DNA from 2 places in the Halobacillus rhizosphaerae genome. Region 2 is predicted to be linked to the other one. Evidence: riboswitches for the same ligand, from Rfam matches in the RefSeq annotation. Region 2 holds a riboswitch; the other holds the start of a gene.
What was found. Region 2 has a riboswitch for cyclic di-GMP ahead of Q7A53_RS00755 (EAL domain-containing protein). Riboswitches for the same ligand answer to the same signal wherever they lie in the genome.

Region 1: another riboswitch for cyclic di-GMP. It lies ahead of Q7A53_RS14965 (anti-repressor SinI family protein); the one in region 2 lies ahead of Q7A53_RS00755 (EAL domain-containing protein).

The regions. Positions count from the first base shown of each region.
Region 1 covers NZ_JAUTWQ010000014.1:23,118-31,792, reverse strand. The annotation lists gene Q7A53_RS15005 (UDP-glucose dehydrogenase family protein) at 1-767, shown strand, start outside; gene sat (sulfate adenylyltransferase) at 804-1,967, shown strand; gene Q7A53_RS14995 (SLC13 family permease) at 1,981-3,753, shown strand; gene cysC (adenylyl-sulfate kinase) at 3,765-4,361, shown strand; gene cysQ (3'(2'),5'-bisphosphate nucleotidase CysQ) at 4,484-5,278, shown strand; gene Q7A53_RS14980 (hypothetical protein) at 5,497-5,940, shown strand; gene Q7A53_RS14975 (LCP family glycopolymer transferase) at 6,025-6,978, shown strand; gene Q7A53_RS14970 (YkvS family protein) at 7,314-7,523, shown strand; cyclic di-GMP riboswitch class I at 7,610-7,713, shown strand; gene Q7A53_RS14965 (anti-repressor SinI family protein) at 7,738-7,860, shown strand; gene Q7A53_RS14960 (TcaA second domain-containing protein) at 7,979-8,675, shown strand, end outside.
Region 2 covers NZ_JAUTWQ010000001.1:153,235-161,909, reverse strand. The annotation lists gene clpX (ATP-dependent protease ATP-binding subunit ClpX) at 71-1,348, opposite strand; gene tig (trigger factor) at 1,674-2,960, opposite strand; gene Q7A53_RS00775 (hypothetical protein) at 3,131-4,111, opposite strand; gene sda (sporulation histidine kinase inhibitor Sda) at 4,677-4,808, shown strand; gene Q7A53_RS00765 (hypothetical protein) at 5,121-5,267, shown strand; gene Q7A53_RS00760 (PilZ domain-containing protein) at 5,741-6,247, opposite strand; gene Q7A53_RS00755 (EAL domain-containing protein) at 6,289-6,774, opposite strand; cyclic di-GMP riboswitch class I at 6,906-6,992, opposite strand; gene Q7A53_RS00750 (response regulator transcription factor) at 7,008-7,184, opposite strand; gene Q7A53_RS00745 (hypothetical protein) at 7,189-7,368, opposite strand; gene Q7A53_RS00740 (N-acetylmuramoyl-L-alanine amidase family protein) at 8,032-8,675, opposite strand, start outside.

The sequences.
Region 1 (8,675 bases), on a different contig from region 2:
TGAAGCAGATTTACGCAGACTTTGAACTTCCTATCCTCGCAACCGATCTCCGCAGTGCAGAGATGATTAAATACGCATCTAATGCTTTTCTAGCGACCAAAATCAGCTTTATTAATGAACTTGGGAACTTGTGTGAACGCTTAGGAGCCAATATTGAGAACGTTTCGAAGGGAATGGGAATGGATCAGCGTATCGGTGAGAAATTCCTGAATGCGGGTGTCGGCTACGGCGGATCCTGTTTCCCTAAGGATACCAATGCTTTATTATCAATTGGGAATAGTGTAGACTGCGATATGGCGATTATTAAGAGCGTCATTGATACCAATGAAAAACAGCAAAGAATCATTGTGGATAAAATTAAGGAATTCGTTCCTGATCTGACGAATAAAAAAGTCGGAGTTCTCGGACTTGCATTCAAACCGAATACAGATGATATGCGTGACGCTCCGTCCATCAAAGTCATTCGCGAACTTGTGGATTCTGGAGCCGAAGTGTATGCGTATGATCCTATTGCAGCAGAGAATGCAAGAGTGTACTTACCGGGAGCCACAGTTTATAAAGATTCCATTGATGAGACACTGGAAGACATGGACTTTGCTGTGATCATGACGGACTGGAAGGATATTAAAGAATATCCTCTGGAGAAGTTTAATGAGCAATTGAAAAACCCGGTCTTGTTTGATGGCCGAAACTGCTTTAATTTACAGGAAATGCAGAAGTACGGGGTCCAGTACCATTCCATCGGAAGACCCTCAGTTGGAATTTAAATAACAATCATAAATAAATTTTTTGGAGGTATAGATATGGTAATGACATTAAAACACGAAGCAATCAAGCCTCACGGCGGAGAATTAATTAATCGTATGGATGACTCTTCAAAAGCACGTGAAGAAGCGAAATCCCTGCAAAGCTTAACGATTTCTAAATGGACGATTTCAGATCTTGAATTAATCGGAATCGGAGGGTTCAGCCCGTTAACAGGCTTCATGAACGAGAAGGACTACACAAGCGTTGTAAAAGATATGCGCCTTGCTAATGGAGTTGTGTGGAGCATCCCCATTACTTTACCAGTAAGCGAAGAAGAAGCGAAACGTTTCTCTATAGGAGAAAAGATTGCCTTAACTGGTGAAGATCAGGTGGTTTACGGAACACTAACAGTCGAAGAAAAATATACGTATGACAAAGATCTTGAAGCGAAGAATGTGTATGGTACACAAGAAGAAGCTCACCCAGGCGTGAAGAAAGTCTATGAAAAAGGCAGTGTCTATTTAGGTGGGCCGATTACCCTGCTTAACCGTCCAGACCACGGAGAATTTAAAGATTTCTATTTAGACCCGGCAGAAACTCGTCAATTGTTTGCGGACTTAGGCTGGAAAACCATTGTTGGTTTTCAGACGCGTAACCCTGTTCACAGAGCACATGAACATATCCAGAAAACGGCACTTGAAGCTGTAGATGGACTATTGTTAAACCCGCTTGTTGGGGAAACGAAGTCAGACGATATCCCTGCGGATGTAAGAATGGAAAGTTATCAAGTCATTTTGAAAAACTACTATCCGGAAGACCGTGTTCGCTTAGTTATTTATCCAGCGGCTATGCGCTATGCTGGTCCACGAGAAGCGATCCTTCATGCAACGGTACGTAAGAATTATGGCTGTACTCACTTTATTGTCGGCCGCGACCACGCGGGTGTCGGTGATTATTATGGCACCTATGATGCACAGAAACTGATTGAAGAAGTAGAAGATGAGCTGGGCATTGGCATCTTTAAGTTTGAACATGCTTTCTATTGCAAAGTTTGTGAAAACATGGCTTCTGCTAAGACATGTCCACACGATAAAGAAAATCATGTACACCTCAGTGGTACGAAAGTAAGAGAATTATTGCGCAAGGGAGAACGTCCTCCAAAAGAATTCTCTCGCCCGGAAGTGGCTGATGTCCTTATTAAAGGAATGAAACAGAACTAGAGGTGACCAATAAATGACAGCTCCCATGATCGTCGTGATCATAGCTATCGTTTTGATGCTGGTCGGGTTATTCTTTGAAATAGCCCGACCAGATTTAATTGTATTCTTTACACTTTTCTTTTTCTTAATGATGGGTTATGTGACACCTGAACAAGCTTTGTCTGGTTTTTCAAATGAAGGTATGCTCACTGTTGCACTATTATTCATCGTTGCCGGAGTTTTTGAAAGAAGCGGTTTAGTAGAAAGACTCGTGGGGACGTTTTTGGCTAAATCAAAATCGGAGCGTGGCGCCTTGGTCCGGTTACTCGTTCCAATTGCCGCTTTCTCAGCTTTTTTAAATAATACTCCGATTGTCGTTACGCTTACGCCGATTATTCGAAAATGGGCTTCAGATCACAATATTTCCCCTTCGAAATTCTTAATTCCGCTATCGTATGCAGCGATTTTGGGAGGAACGATCACGTTAATGGGGACCTCCACGAACTTAGTCGTGCATGGATTGCTGCTCGATACCGATTCCCAAGGTTTTTCTTTTTTTCAATTAGCCTGGGTGGGGATCCCGATCACCATTCTTGGACTGATTTATTTAATTGCCGCGGGTCCGCGTGTGTTGCCTAATAACCAAAGTCTGATTGAAAAGGTGAAGGAGAACACCAAAGACTATTTGAGTGAAATGGTCGTTACCAAGGATTTCCCTTATCAAAATCAAACAGTAGAAGAAGCGAAACTTCGTAACTTAAAAGGTCTTTATTTAATAGAGATTATCCGAGGTTCCAGCCGGATCACTCCGGTTACCGGCCAGACGAGAATTCTTGCCGGAGACCGGCTGTTGTTTACCGGCATGCTTTCGACGATCGCTGACTTGCAGAAGCGGAAGGGACTGGAGCTCGATACCGGTACAGATCTTTCCATGAATGATATTCAGCAAAACGGGACGCAGCTCGTTGAAGCGGTGGTGTCTCACCAGTCCAGCCTGGTTGGGAAAACGATTAAGCAGAGCCGTTTTCGTGAAAAATATAAAGCAGCAGTTATGGCTGTACACCGTAACGATGAGCGAGTCAAAGGAAAAATCGGCGATATTACACCTAAAGCCGGTGACCTGCTGTTACTCGTTACCGGAGCGGATTTTGATCAGCAAGTGGATCACAGTGACTTTTATACCACTTCTCCCATTGAGGAACAGAAGTTTTATGAAAGTGAATCGAAGGGCTGGATTGCTCTGATTGTGCTGCTAAGTATGATCGCCCTTGTCACCTTTCAGCTGCTGTCCATCTTTAAAGCTATGGTCATTGCTGTTGGTATACTATTTATTGCAAAAGTTATTTCTCCCCATGAAGCGAGAAACTCCGTTCAGTTTCAAGTCCTGTTACTCATTGCTAGTGCACTTGGGATCGGAAATGTGATTACGGAGACCGGGACTGCCGGATGGATTGGAAGTCAAATTGTTCATGCGCTCGCCCCTCTTGGAGGACTGGCAATTCTTGCTTCAATCTATATCATGACGAACATATTCACAGAGCTGATTACTAATAATGCTGCTGCCGTCATTATGTTTCCGATTGGATATGAAGTGGCGTCAGCGGCAGGCATTGAACCGATTGGCATGGCCGTCCTCGTGGCGATTGCGGCATCAGCAAGTTTCTTATCACCGATTGGCTACCAGACCAATTTGATCGTCTATGGCCCTGGAGGCTACCATTTTAAAGATTATGTCCGCACAGGATTACCACTAACGTTAATTGTTATGGTTACCGCCATATCCGTTGTTTATATGATTTATATGTAGGAGGTTTACTAATGAAATCCAGTAATATTACATGGCATAATTCAAAAGTAACAAAGGAAGATCGTCAAAAACAAAAAGACCACAAAAGCCCGGTTCTATGGTTTACAGGACTGTCGGGTTCAGGGAAATCAACCGTATCCGTAGAGCTGGAAAAAGCGCTCTATGAATATGGTGCGCACACGTATCGTTTAGATGGAGATAACGTACGTCACGGTTTGAATAATAACTTAGGCTTTAGCCCTGAGGATCGTACGGAAAACATCCGTCGTGTGGGAGAAGTGGCTAAGCTTATGAGTGATGCCGGATTAGTGACGCTGACAGCGTTTATTTCTCCTTATCGTGAAGATCGTGACCACGTTCGTGAGATTATGGACGAAGGCGATTTTATTGAAGTCTATGTGAAATGTTCTCTGGAAGAATGTGAGAAACGTGATCCAAAAGGTCTTTATGAAAAGGCGCGAGCGGGAGAAATCAAAGGATTCACTGGTATTGATGCTCCATATGAAGAGCCTTACAACCCGGAAATCGTGATTGAAACAGACAAAATGACGCTGGAAGAATCTGTGGAACATATTATGAATCACCTTAAAGATAACCGACTGATCTAAACGGTTAGCAAAGCCAAGCTGGGACTGTATAGCTGAAGATTTAACTTAGACAATATATTAAAAAAAGCGTTGATTTTCTAATCAATGCTTTTTTTTACAAGAGGATAGAGGAGGAGTTGAAGATGTGGAAAGCGATCCAGGCTGCTTATGAAGCAGGCGGAGACATTATGAAAATTTACAATACCGACTTTGAGGTAGACTATAAAGCAGATGAATCCCCATTAACAGAAGCCGATCAAGCGTCCCATAACATCCTAGTGCGTGCCTTAAGAGAATTGGAACCAGATACTCCTATCTTAAGCGAGGAAGGAAATCATCAGTCTTATGAAGAGCGGTCGCAATGGAATAAATTTTGGCTAATTGATCCTTTGGACGGTACTAAGGAATTCGTTAAGAAAAACGGGGAATTCACCGTCAATATAGCGAAAATCAAGGACGGGCATCCAGCAACAGGTATTATTTATGCACCGGTATTGGATACGATGTACTATGGGGATAAAAAACAGGGTGCTTTCAAAATGACTCAGTTTTCAAAGAAGGCGGGTCAGCTTGCCAGTCTTGAAGAGTTTAGAAGGGAAGCACAAGCCATCCCGATCAGCCAATCTTCAGCTCAAGTGAAAGTAGTGGCTAGTCGTTCTCATATGTCGGAGGAAACGAAGACGTTTATCCAGGAGATCAAGGATCAGGGGCATGATGTAGAAACGCTGAGTGCAGGAAGTTCACTAAAGCTTTGTTTAGTCGCTGAGGGTTCAGCTCATTATTATCCGAGATATGCTCCAACGATGGAATGGGATACAGGAGCAGGACAAGCGATTGTTGAAGCGGCAGGGGGCAAAGTGGAAGTAGCTGATTCCTCTGAACCTTTAGTTTACAATAAAGAGAATTTAAGAAATCCCTGGTTTCTTGCCAGGTTATAAGATGACGAGAAAGCATGACCATTTACAGAGGTCATGCTTTTTTCGTGTCGAGATCGTCGCAGTTTTATTCAAGTAGAGGGACCGAATTAGATGGACGAACTTCTTTTGTTTATGATCAAATACCAATATAATGAAGTTTAATTCCAATCAATTTTTTAGTTAAAAAGTGAAACTTTCGGGTTTTGATACCGTCTAATAGTATGAGAGGGTGAAGGAGTATGCCGTACTTAACTGCTGTTTTACTGACTCTTACCTTTATCGCGCTGATTAGTGGAATTATGAATCAGAAAAGAAGAAGTACGTTCCTCTACGTTAGCGGAACGCTCATTGTCTTGTCATTTTTTGCTGTGCTCCCTGCTGTGAGTAGGGTTTTTATTAAAAATGAAGAAACTCCTGCAGACGCCCCTGTGGATAACCAGACTCCGGAACAAGCCCTGAAAGTTACTCCTGAAGAAGCCAAGCATTATGTAGAAAGCCGTATGACAGGTTTCTCCTGTTCTTATTCTGCTTCTATGGATAAGGAAATAGACGGTGAACCCTACTATCGTTTTACATGCAGTCAGGCCAATATGGATCCGATTACGCTTTACGTTCATAAGCATTTAAAGAAAATCTATGATCCTATAGGTGGGAAAAACAAAACAGAAATACAACCTGAATAAATGGTAGAATCAACTTGAACTTTGAAAAAATATGGTATATTAGTTAAAGTGTACGATGAAACTATTATTGGTAGAGGTGTGAAAATGGCGAGTAGAAAAGACAGAAAGAAACAAAAGAAAAAATCAAGAACATGGTTAAAGGTTTTAGTAGCAACGATTGTGCTTCTTGGCCTGGCAGGTGGAGCTTATGCGTTGTCTATATACAATGATGCTAAACAAACCGTACAGACTGATATTCATAAATCGGTGAAATCTATTGAAACGAACGTGACGAAAAAGAAAATGAAGGAAAAGAAACCTCTAAATATTTTGCTGCTTGGAGTTGATGAACGAGAGAATGACGTTGGACGCTCCGATGCGCTGATGGTCATGAGTCTTGATCCTTCTAAAGATAAGATGCAGCTCATCAGCATACCACGAGATACCCGAACTAAAATTGTCGGTCATGGCACTACGGACAAGATTAACCATGCGTATGCATTTGGCGGCACTGATATGTCCATCCAGACTGTGGAAAATTTCCTGAATATTGATCTGGATTATTATGTGAAGATCAATATGGAAGGCCTGGCAGAAATGGTGGATGCTGTTGGTGGGATTACTGTCAACAATGAGATCGACTGGTACGATGAAGGCTACTATAAAAAAGGGTATCATTATAAAAAAGGCGAACTTACTTTGAATGGGGCACAAGCTATGGGGTATGTCCGCATGCGCCACCTTGATCCGAGAGGAGACTTTGGCCGTAATGAGCGCCAGCGTAAAGTCATTCAGGCGATCATTGATAAAGGTGCCAGTGTAGGGTCAGTGAACAAAATTAGTTCCGTACTGGATGTCCTTGGAAACAATGTAAAAACCAATATGGAATTCTCCGATATGAAGAACCTATTTTTAAATTACCGGTCAACACGGAAGGATGTAACCTCCTATGAAATGAGCGGTCATGCCAAAACGATTGATGGAATTTATTACCTGATCATTCCTGATGAGGAAGTCATGAAAGTTCATAATATGGTGAAAGATATGAATGAAAAATAGCAGTGGGTCTGCCGCCGTGATGGGTATTCCTGTCACGGCTTTACTATTTTAATAGAATGTAATTTTCATGTTTATTATTAAGTATATCAGGGTAGTTGTTAACACTTGTATTTTTATGTCGTATGAAGTATTATATTCTGTAAATATAATTTTATTAAAATACAAATTATATATAAAGGATGAAGTATGTGTGTACAAATGAAGAATTGAAAGAAATACTAGCTTCAATCATTAATCGTGTGGATAACGGATTAGTAGAGAATACGAATGTGGCTATTAATGAAATTATACAGCGTTTAGGATAATCATTACTTTGTAAAGGGTGGATTCTTATCATGATACAACCAGATGATCGAATTGCAAATCCAGGACAAATTGTAAGCTTTGAGAGAGATGACATGGTTTTCAGAGGAAAAGTTATTCCCAGCCAGTGTCAAAGATCTGTCATTGTGGACTTGACGATTATGGAAAATCTTGAGGATATTGATTTTGAATTCGAACGAACAGTAGTTGCCCACACAAATTATCGTATTGAAGAAGAATAATTTCAAAAAAAAGCTATACATTTCATTCATTATCCAGTAAAATAAAGATACTAATTTACAGAGTATTCTAAGTTTTTATTCCATTCCTTATTTAAAGGCAAACTTATCGAAAGGTAAGGACGCAAAACTACGGGTCTTCAACTCCTTCTTTTGTCTACATTAGTAGAGTTAAGACTGCCGAGCTGCTAAGGATGAATGATGGAGGGATCATTCATTGACAACTCAGTTGAAGAAGGAATTACTGGATGCTGAATGGGTGGATTTGGTGAAGGAAGCAAAGAAATTAGGAATGAGTAAAGAAGAGATTCGAGCATTTTTAATAAATATTAATAAGTGAACACTATTTCTGCCCACTTCTAAAGTGGGTTTTTTCTTGGCCAATTGTGAGTCATTTGTCCTGTTTCTTTGTCGAATATGGTAATATATAGTTGGAAAGTGGAAACTGGGGGGATAGAATGAAAAAGTGTGAAAAATGCGGAAATCTTATTTATCCAGATGCTGAGGAGTGTCCGTTTTGCAATGCGCCTCAGCAGACAAAGAAACAAGAAGAAAGAAAAGTAAAAAAGCAGCCGGCTGATTTTGCGAGAAACCAGGGAGACTGGATGAACGCCTCGCAACCGGATTATGATTATGATGCAGAAGAAGACTCCGAGCAGTATAAGAAACGAGATTGGAAGAGAATTTTTACGATTTTTATTACTGCCGTTTTGATTGTTGCTCTCTTAATTACTGGCTGGTTTATTCTTCAGAAGATTACTTCTCCAGCTTATACAACGAAGGCATTGGAAAAGGCTGTGAATAACAGTGATGCAGCAAAACTTACCGATTTAATTGTTTTTCCAGGTAAAGATCAAACGTTTACCAAGAATGAAGCAGAATCACTCATTGACTATTATCATGAAAACCGTGAAGCAATGGTGTCACTCGTCAGTCATATTAAGAATGGTAATCAAGCAGCATTAGAAGGTCGATATTTAACTTTGGAAAAACACGGAAAAAAATGGCTGTTTTTCCCTGATTACCACTTCGTCCTGAGTCCTGCGAGTGTGAGTGTAACAGCGAACTTACCAAACGTAGATCTGTACGTGGACGATCAGAAAGTAAGTACACTGAAAGAAAAGAAGGATTATGTACTTAAAGGGCTGATTCCAG
Region 2 (8,675 bases):
AGCATTAGCCGCGCTACAGTTCGCGTAGCGCGGCTATTAGCAAAAAAGAGTTCACACAATTTCAGGAAGTTCAGGCACTTTCCTTCGGCGTTTCCTGATCGTCTTCCTCGATAGTCCCGTCAGTCAGTACCAGCTTAGGACGTCCGTTTTCAGCAATGACTGTATCTTTTGTAATAATACATTTCTCAATATCATCACGAGATGGCAGTTCATACATGACGTCTAACATAATTCCTTCAATAATAGAACGAAGACCACGGGCTCCTGTTTTCCTTTCGATGGCTAAGCGGGAGATCTCACGAAGTGCATCTTCTTCGATCTCCAGCTCCACATGATCGATTTGGAAAAGTTTCTGATATTGCTTAACAAGAGCATTCTTAGGCTTAGTCAAAATTTCAACTAATGCATCTTCATCCAGCTGTTCAAGGCTGCCAATAACGGGTAGACGGCCGATAAATTCTGGAATTAGACCGTAGCTTAACAAGTCTTCAGGCAGCACTTTAGTCAAGAGTTCTTTCTTCTCAGATTCATTCGTTGCCTGTTCTGATCCAAATCCGATCACTTTTCGTCCGAGACGGCGCTTAATGATCTGGTCAATTCCATCAAAGGCACCACCAACAATAAACAATACATTTGTAGTGTCAATTTGAATGAATTCTTGATGAGGATGTTTACGGCCACCTTGAGGAGGTACGCTAGCCTGCGTCCCTTCAAGGATTTTAAGCAGCGCTTGCTGTACACCTTCACCTGACACATCACGTGTAATGGATGGATTCTCAGATTTACGAGCTACTTTATCAATTTCATCAATATAAATGATCCCTTTTTCTGCTTTTTCCACATCATAGTCCGCAGACTGTATCAGTTTAAGAAGAATATTTTCTACATCTTCTCCAACATAACCAGCTTCAGTTAAAGACGTAGCATCCGCGATCGCAAATGGAACATTGAGAATGCGGGCTAATGTTTGAGCAAGTAAGGTTTTACCGCTCCCTGTAGGGCCAAGCATAAGAATATTACTCTTTGCCAATTCTACATCGTCATTTTTCACACCGGCATTAATACGTTTGTAATGGTTATAAACCGCTACAGATAAATTCTTCTTTGCCTGATCCTGACCAATTACGTAATCATTAAGAATTTCACGAATTTCCTGTGGCTTAGGTACTTCTTTAAATTCTACTTCATCTTCATTTCCCAGCTCTTCTTCAACGATTTCCGTACAAAGTTCAATACACTCATCGCATATATAAACGCCAGGTCCTGCTACCAGTTTACGTACTTGATCCTGACTCTTACCGCAGAAAGAACACTTTAACTGCCCTTTTTCATCGTTAAATTTAAACATATATTTCACCCCTTAATAAAATGACGCAATAGCTGCGACTGAAGTTAAGATATGACTTAAGCGTTTCAGTTCTTTTGCTCATCATACCAAATTAACTCCCAACAAAAAAGTAATACCTATTAGAGGAGTACGATATCTATTGCACCAACCTCATTATGTAGATATGTGATGGATAAGTCAAACGATAGCATATCCTTACTATTATATGTAAAAAATGGGTTGTTTCATTCACAATCCCTAAATTTTCTAAAATTAAATTAACTCTTCTAAGTTAAATATAGGAGAAGACAAGGCGGGGTTGGCCAAGCCTTGTCTTCTCAAGTAATTATTTAGTTTTACTATTTTCAACTAAAACATCAATCGCTTTACGTACTTTAAGGTCTTCTTTGATCATATCTGTATTGCCGCCAAGCATTTGAGTCAGCTGCGCTACATCTGTTTGATAGGTAGAAGCCATAGTTTCTAGTTCTGCGTTCACGTCTTCATCAGAAACTTCAACGTCCTCTGCTTGAGAGATAGCTTCAAGCGTTAAGTTAGTTTTCACACGCTTACCAGCATCTTCCTGCATTTGTTCACGAAGTGCGTTTTCATCCTGACCAGTGAACTGGAAGTACATATCTTTCGTCATGCCTTGCATTTGAAGGCGTTGTTCGAATTCGCTGATCATACGGTCAAGTTCTGTGTCAACCATAGACTGTGGAACATCAACCTCTGCATTTTCTGCAGCTTGCTGAACTAATGTGTCACGCTTGTGGTTATCAGCTTCTGTTTTCTTTTGTTCCTCAAGACGCTCACGAGTTTTCTTAGTAAGCTCATCTAAGGAATCTACTTCTTCATCTACATCCTTAGCAAACTCATCATCAAGTTCTGGTAGTTCTTTGCCTTTAACTTCATGAATTTTAACTTTGAATAATGCTTCTTTACCTGCAAGATCCTCAGCGTGGTACTCATCCGGGAAAGAGACATTAACGTCCGCTTCTTCACCGGCTTTTTTCCCTACAAGCTGTTCTTCAAATCCTGGAATGAAAGAACCGGATCCAATTTCAAGAGAATAGTTATCAGCTTGGCCGCCTTCAAAAGCTTCTCCATCAACAAATCCTTCAAAGTCCATAACGACCGTGTCGCCATTTTCAATTTCTCCGTCCTCTTTAACTACCAATTCAGCTTGACGCTCTTGAAGTTGTTTTAATTCGTTATTCACATCTTCATCTGTAACTTCCGTACTAAGCTCTTCAACTTCTAAGCCTTTGTATTCCCCAAGTTTAACTTCAGGCTTAACTGTGACTTCTGCAGTGAAAACTAAATCTTTTCCCTTTTCAATAGTTTTCACATCTACTTCTGGCCGATCCACCGGTTCAATTCCAGTTTCTTCGACAGCATTTGAGTAGGCCTCAGGAAGTATAATATCAAGCGCATCCTGATAAAGTGATTCTACACCAAACCGTTGTTCAAACAATTTACGAGGTACTTTCCCTTTTCGGAATCCTGGCACCTGCACTTGCTTAACTACTTTCTTAAATGCTTGATCAAGTGCCTGGCTGAATTCACTTGCAGGTACCTCTACGGTAAGAGTACCCTGATTGCCTTCTTGTTTTTCCCATTTTGCTGACATAAAAAATTCCCTCCAACATCTATCATTCATTTTCGTCCGAAGACGATTGATAATTGATTCTATGACTCTTATACATACGAATCTAATTTGCAACCATTACATTATAACATAAAGAATTCCGCTTTCAACTGATGCGGTAGGCAGGAATAAAATTCAGTATTTTCGCTCATTCACTGTCCTGCAATAATTAAATAATGCTGTTCGCACAGTTCAATTTCTTCTTTATATAAGGAGACATCTTCCTCGTCTTCCTTTGAGGAATAGGGAAGTTGAAGATATTCATGTCCCAGCTGTTTTAATGCTTCCACTACTAGAGGAAGTTCGTTTTCGTCTGGATACAGAGGATACCTTACATAACAATAGTGATATAACAACTGATCCAGCATTTCATACATGGTTGGATTGCTTTGTTCTATCGCCCCGAGTCTCATTTGAATTTGCTTGATTATATACTCGGACTGCAGAAGATTTAATTCAGAAGGAACAACTTCTGCTGTTTTTCCAAATTTAAATACCGTTACGGCTTCTTCAATTTTACTCTCCCGAAACCATTCAATGATCGCAGTCTTAATAATAGGATGCACCGCTTCCTTCATTAAAATGGGTTTAAACATGGAAATGTATTGATCTGCAGATTGTTTATGGAGCTGAGCAACTGAACGCCATTGCTTATGTAAGTCCTCTTCTTCCATACCTTTAAAAAAATCATGAACGAGCTTTTCTCCTACTTGTTTGTTCGTATCTTCAAGCAGTTTTCTGCTCACCTCATACATTTGCCATAGCTGAGTACGGTTTTGATGAGGAACTTCTTCGCTATTAAACACTTCATCTAATAAGTCAACGAGTTCCTGATACCGGTTGTCCTGAAATAAAATCGTTATGTATATATGTAGATACTCGAAATAATGGTCTTCTTCTATTTTCATCTGCTGCTTACATAAGGACTCTGCTTCTTCATAATAACCCAGCTCTATCCAGCTCATTAATAATCCGGTAATTGCATCATGGCTTGCTGCTCCATACTCTAACAGCGGTTGCAGAGAAGCGACGGCATCCTGGTACCTTTTTTCATTTACCGCTTGCAATCCCTCTTTTTCAAGCCTGGTTCTCCATTTTGGGAAAATTACTATATTCCCGGTCTTATTTTCCATAAGCCACCCTTCCTAATACCTGAAGTCTAATATTGCAGGTTCTCTCTATTCTTACCTAAAACGTATTATATCAAACATTTATTCTATACAGGTGTAAAACTGCTTTTGTAATAAATGACAGCTTCTTCTATATTCCAGATTTCCGCAATGAATAAGTTAAGTTGAATGGAAAACTCTCTCACCTGAAACTTTTTACTTGTATCTATCGACCTATTATTATCCTCATCACAATTTCTATTCATCCAGAGGATATTTCTCTTATTTATCAAAAACAGACAATATAAAGAATCCGCAAGTTTTAATAAAACACAGCCTAATACTTGATATTACAAGTATTTATCGAAGACAATTTTCAAGTTATATGCCGGTCATTTAAACACTGAATTTGTTGAAATAGAAATAATTTTGGAAAATCAAAGGTTTTATCTATTGAAAATATGTTTACTATTTCTTTCAAATCGCCAAAACAGTTCTAAATACCCATGTAAAAAATATTTTCTTTGTTAAAATAAGTAAATGTGTATTAAGAAAAATAATTTCATGTTTAATCAAGGAGTTGTATAAGTTGTCATTGCTGGATGATCAAACCCTACTGGAAGCTTACCTTGAGTCCTTGAAGCTGCAATTAGATAAAGATTTCGTTTGTCTTTTAGCAGAAGAAATGGACAAGAGATCCCTTGAACTTCCCACACACTAACTACGAACTTCACTAAATATAAGCGGTTAAGAGCGTTATGGAGTTCAGACTCTATGACGCTTATTTAATCACTTAATCAGTTTCTTACGTTGACAAGCTATTGACTTCTATTTAAACCTCCCATTAAACCCTCTATTTTTTAAAAATCATCAGGATTTTCGCACATTTCAACAATTATTTTTAATTTTTTCGAATTTTTTCCCTATTCTTGTTATTTATTGTATATAATTACAATTGAAATAACTTTTCTAATTTATTTGTGGTTGAGATCAAAGTTTAATAGAATTTATTACTAATTATAGGAGGGTATTCATGAAAAGAATCTTGTGCGGCCTGTTCTTAGTTCTATTATTTGTTGCTGGTAACTCCCATTCATCTCCACTCTCTACAGACCATATCGATTTCGCAGGTGGAACTGTTCAGCATAGTTATGATCCTGGCGACCCCGGAATGGGATAAACCCCAGGGATTAGTGAGAGCTGGTCTTCTGAATAAAGCAGGCCGCTCTTTACCCTATCTTTTTTCATAGAGTATCAAAGAGACAAAATTTTATTCTTTCCAGAAAACAAAAAAGATGATGGTAAGCATACCAATGATACTGATTGAAAATAAACTGATTATGAGAAGTGTCTCCCAATGAAACATTGGTATGTCACATCCTTTTTATAATTCAGCATGAACAGATATGCATTAATCTATTCAACACCTACAAAAAATTCTCTTCAATCCAACATGGGACAGGATCAGCCGCTGCCTGATAAAATTTCCAAGAAAATCTCCCTCATGTAGATATAGCATCTTCTTTCCTCCATTAATAATAAAAAAACCTCTAATAAAAAGAGCGGTTGCGAATCAAAAACATATTCGCTACCACTCTATATCCTTCAAACCTATAAACGGCTCGTGACTTTATTCATTTATCAAAAAGTTGATTATGATGAAACAGATGTAACTTTTCTCCTTTGCTGAGCTTCAAGCTTACGAAGTTCTATGATTAAATTTTCTTGTTCCTTAGAAGTTATTTCTATGAATTTAATACCATAATTTTTTGATTTTCTGCTAAGGTGCTCATCTTTCCTTACAATGTAGGCATTGAATCTGAACTCTTTACTTGCTATTTTAAAGCAGATCTCCACTTTAATTTTAAGATGGACGGGAAGGTTGTAGGGACAAATAAATTTCACTCCGGTGGTGCTAATGTCTTTAATGTTACCTTTTACAATCTTACCTATTAATTTAGTAAAATCTTCATTTTCAATAACTTTTAATATGAGAAAAGATTCCTTAGATGGGATTTCTAACCGAAAATTTCCCTTCTGCTTGGTTTTATGCTTTTTCAATAAAGAGTCTCTATCTTTTTGACTGGTTAAAGTGTTAACTTTTCTCTTTTCTTTATTAAATGATTTTTGTCCATAGACGGGGAGAACAATTAATACCATATTTAGGAATATTTCGTATATCAATATATACAGCATCATCCTCACCTCAATAATGTTTTCAATCTCTCAGGAGTTCCCAAAGCAAACCCCTGAGCAATATAAACGCCTAAATCTTTGGCGGTTTTCAACTCTTCAACTGTTTCAATTCCTTCCATTATCACTTTTATACCAAATTCCTGAGAGTAACCTAAGAGCAGTTTAACGATACTTTGCTTTCTCTTAGATTCGTTAAGACCCTTAGTTAAATATCTGTCTAGTTTCACATAATCCGGCTTCCATTCAATGATGGATTGAAGCTGGGAGTTACCTTTTCCCATATCATCAATTGCAATACCTATGCCCAGTTCTCTAACAAAGTTTAATGCTTGCATAAATACCTTTGTATCCCCATAGTCTTCCATTTCATTAATTTCGAAGATGATATTTTGACTTATTGGATAAGTTGTGACAATCTTATTTATGAATGATCGGAAATTTGGATTTAATATGGTGGAAAAAAACACATTTAAAAAACAAAAGCCCGTCATTTTCTTTTAATCCTGCCGCCCAGTAGGATTCAAGAGCTTTATGTATAGATAAGGTATCTAATTCTCCTTTCTATTTTTTTATATAAAAAAAGTGAACTCAAGTAAAATGAGATCACTTTAATTCTCATTCCTTAGGTAACCCGGCTGTCTTAACAATTATTTGCTTTAGACCCGTGGCTTTGCGTCCCTGCTTTTCAGTAGGTTTGCCATTTCTGAAATTTAAAGTATGTATTTTAGTCTTTGTAACGAAGGATCAACTCTACTTTGTTATTAACATCCAATTTACGATAGATGTTTCTTAAATGTACTTTTACTGTATGATCTGATATATGTAAAGCATGTGCAATTTCCTTATTTAAGGAGCCATTAACCAAAAGCGAAAAAATTTGTTTTTCCCTGTGAGAGAGCATTTTTTTAAAAATCTTTTTCATCTTCATGCTCTTTGGAATTGGCTAGGAAATCTTTAAGCATTCCTTGTAATCTTTGGATCCTATCAGATTCTTTGTTTTTCGAATGATAGATCATAAAATTTACGGCAGCAATTAAGTCCTTGATTTCTTGTTCATTTAATTTGAAAGATTTTATAACATCCATACTCTATCACCCAATTTCTTCTTATTTCATAATTTATATTACAACAGCTAGTAAAATATTCCTATAACCTATAGGGATTATTTTTTAACCATTTTGTGCTATATTACACTTATAATTAGCTATTTTTTTCCTTTTTCCTCTAAATTATACTTACTCTTCATATAGTTCCATACAGCAAGATAGAACTATATGCTTACGCTTAATTAAATCAATTTAGTAACGTTTTTCTCACAAGATTAGACGAGGAATTCGATAAATTTTTACAGCAAAGATAAGGCTAAGTAAATTCCTAGAACGCTAAGCTATAATAAGAACAGGCATTCTTTAACATCCTTTTTACTCCGTCCTGGAATCTCTGAAGATTATTTCTAAAGTAATTTCTCAACTATAACTCAAGATATGCAATCAAATAGAAATCAAAAAAACACTGACTCTATCAAAACAAAAGAGAGTCAGTGTTTTTAAAGTTAGCGTCCTAAAATGGATTCGCCACCTGCCCCACAGCTTAAAAGGCTGTTGGATGCCTTATAATTGCAATAGTTTTTAGTGGTGTAAAACCATATTAAATCAATATTCTTTGAGTTTATCTCAAATGGTCTACGAAACAAGGATACTCCTAATGATAAAATTCTGCCAACTGCCTAAGCTTCTTTCCAAGAGAATTTAGAGAGAGTTAATATACATCTCTACTTTTCTAGCTGTGGCAAAACGATCGTCTCCAGCAAGTACCGTATATTTGTCTGCTTTTAAACCATCTGAGTTTCCTCCGACTACAACTAACTCTTTAGCTACTTTGCTTTTGGAAGCTACAGTAGTTGTATAGATGGGTGCCCCAATCTTGTTAGCTAAGACCTCTGCTACTGGAAAATCTACAAATGAATTAATAACAATTGCTTTATCCAACATTTCCTCTACCTCTTTCTCCGCTTTGTAAGTTACTCCAAAGTATTCACAAATTCCTTTGGCATGCTCCACAGCTACCTCTTTTTGAAACTTTTGATCAATCATTAATAAAGCTTCGAGTTTATTATCCATAAAACCGTTCTCTGATAGAATGGCAACCATATTCGATTCACGCAGAACGTGAAAATCGGCTTCGTAAACTCCCCTAAAATTTTGGGGAGTCCCTTGACGAAGGTATTTTGCAACAGAACTGGCAAGTCTACCTGCCTCTTTATTTTTGTGACCTAAATAAACGTATACTTCTATTCCACTTGGATTTGCACCGCTAAATGAACCATCTGAAGCGTTATAATGAATGGCAATATAGGCATCTGCCTTCTTGCTATTCGCTAAATCAGTTCGGT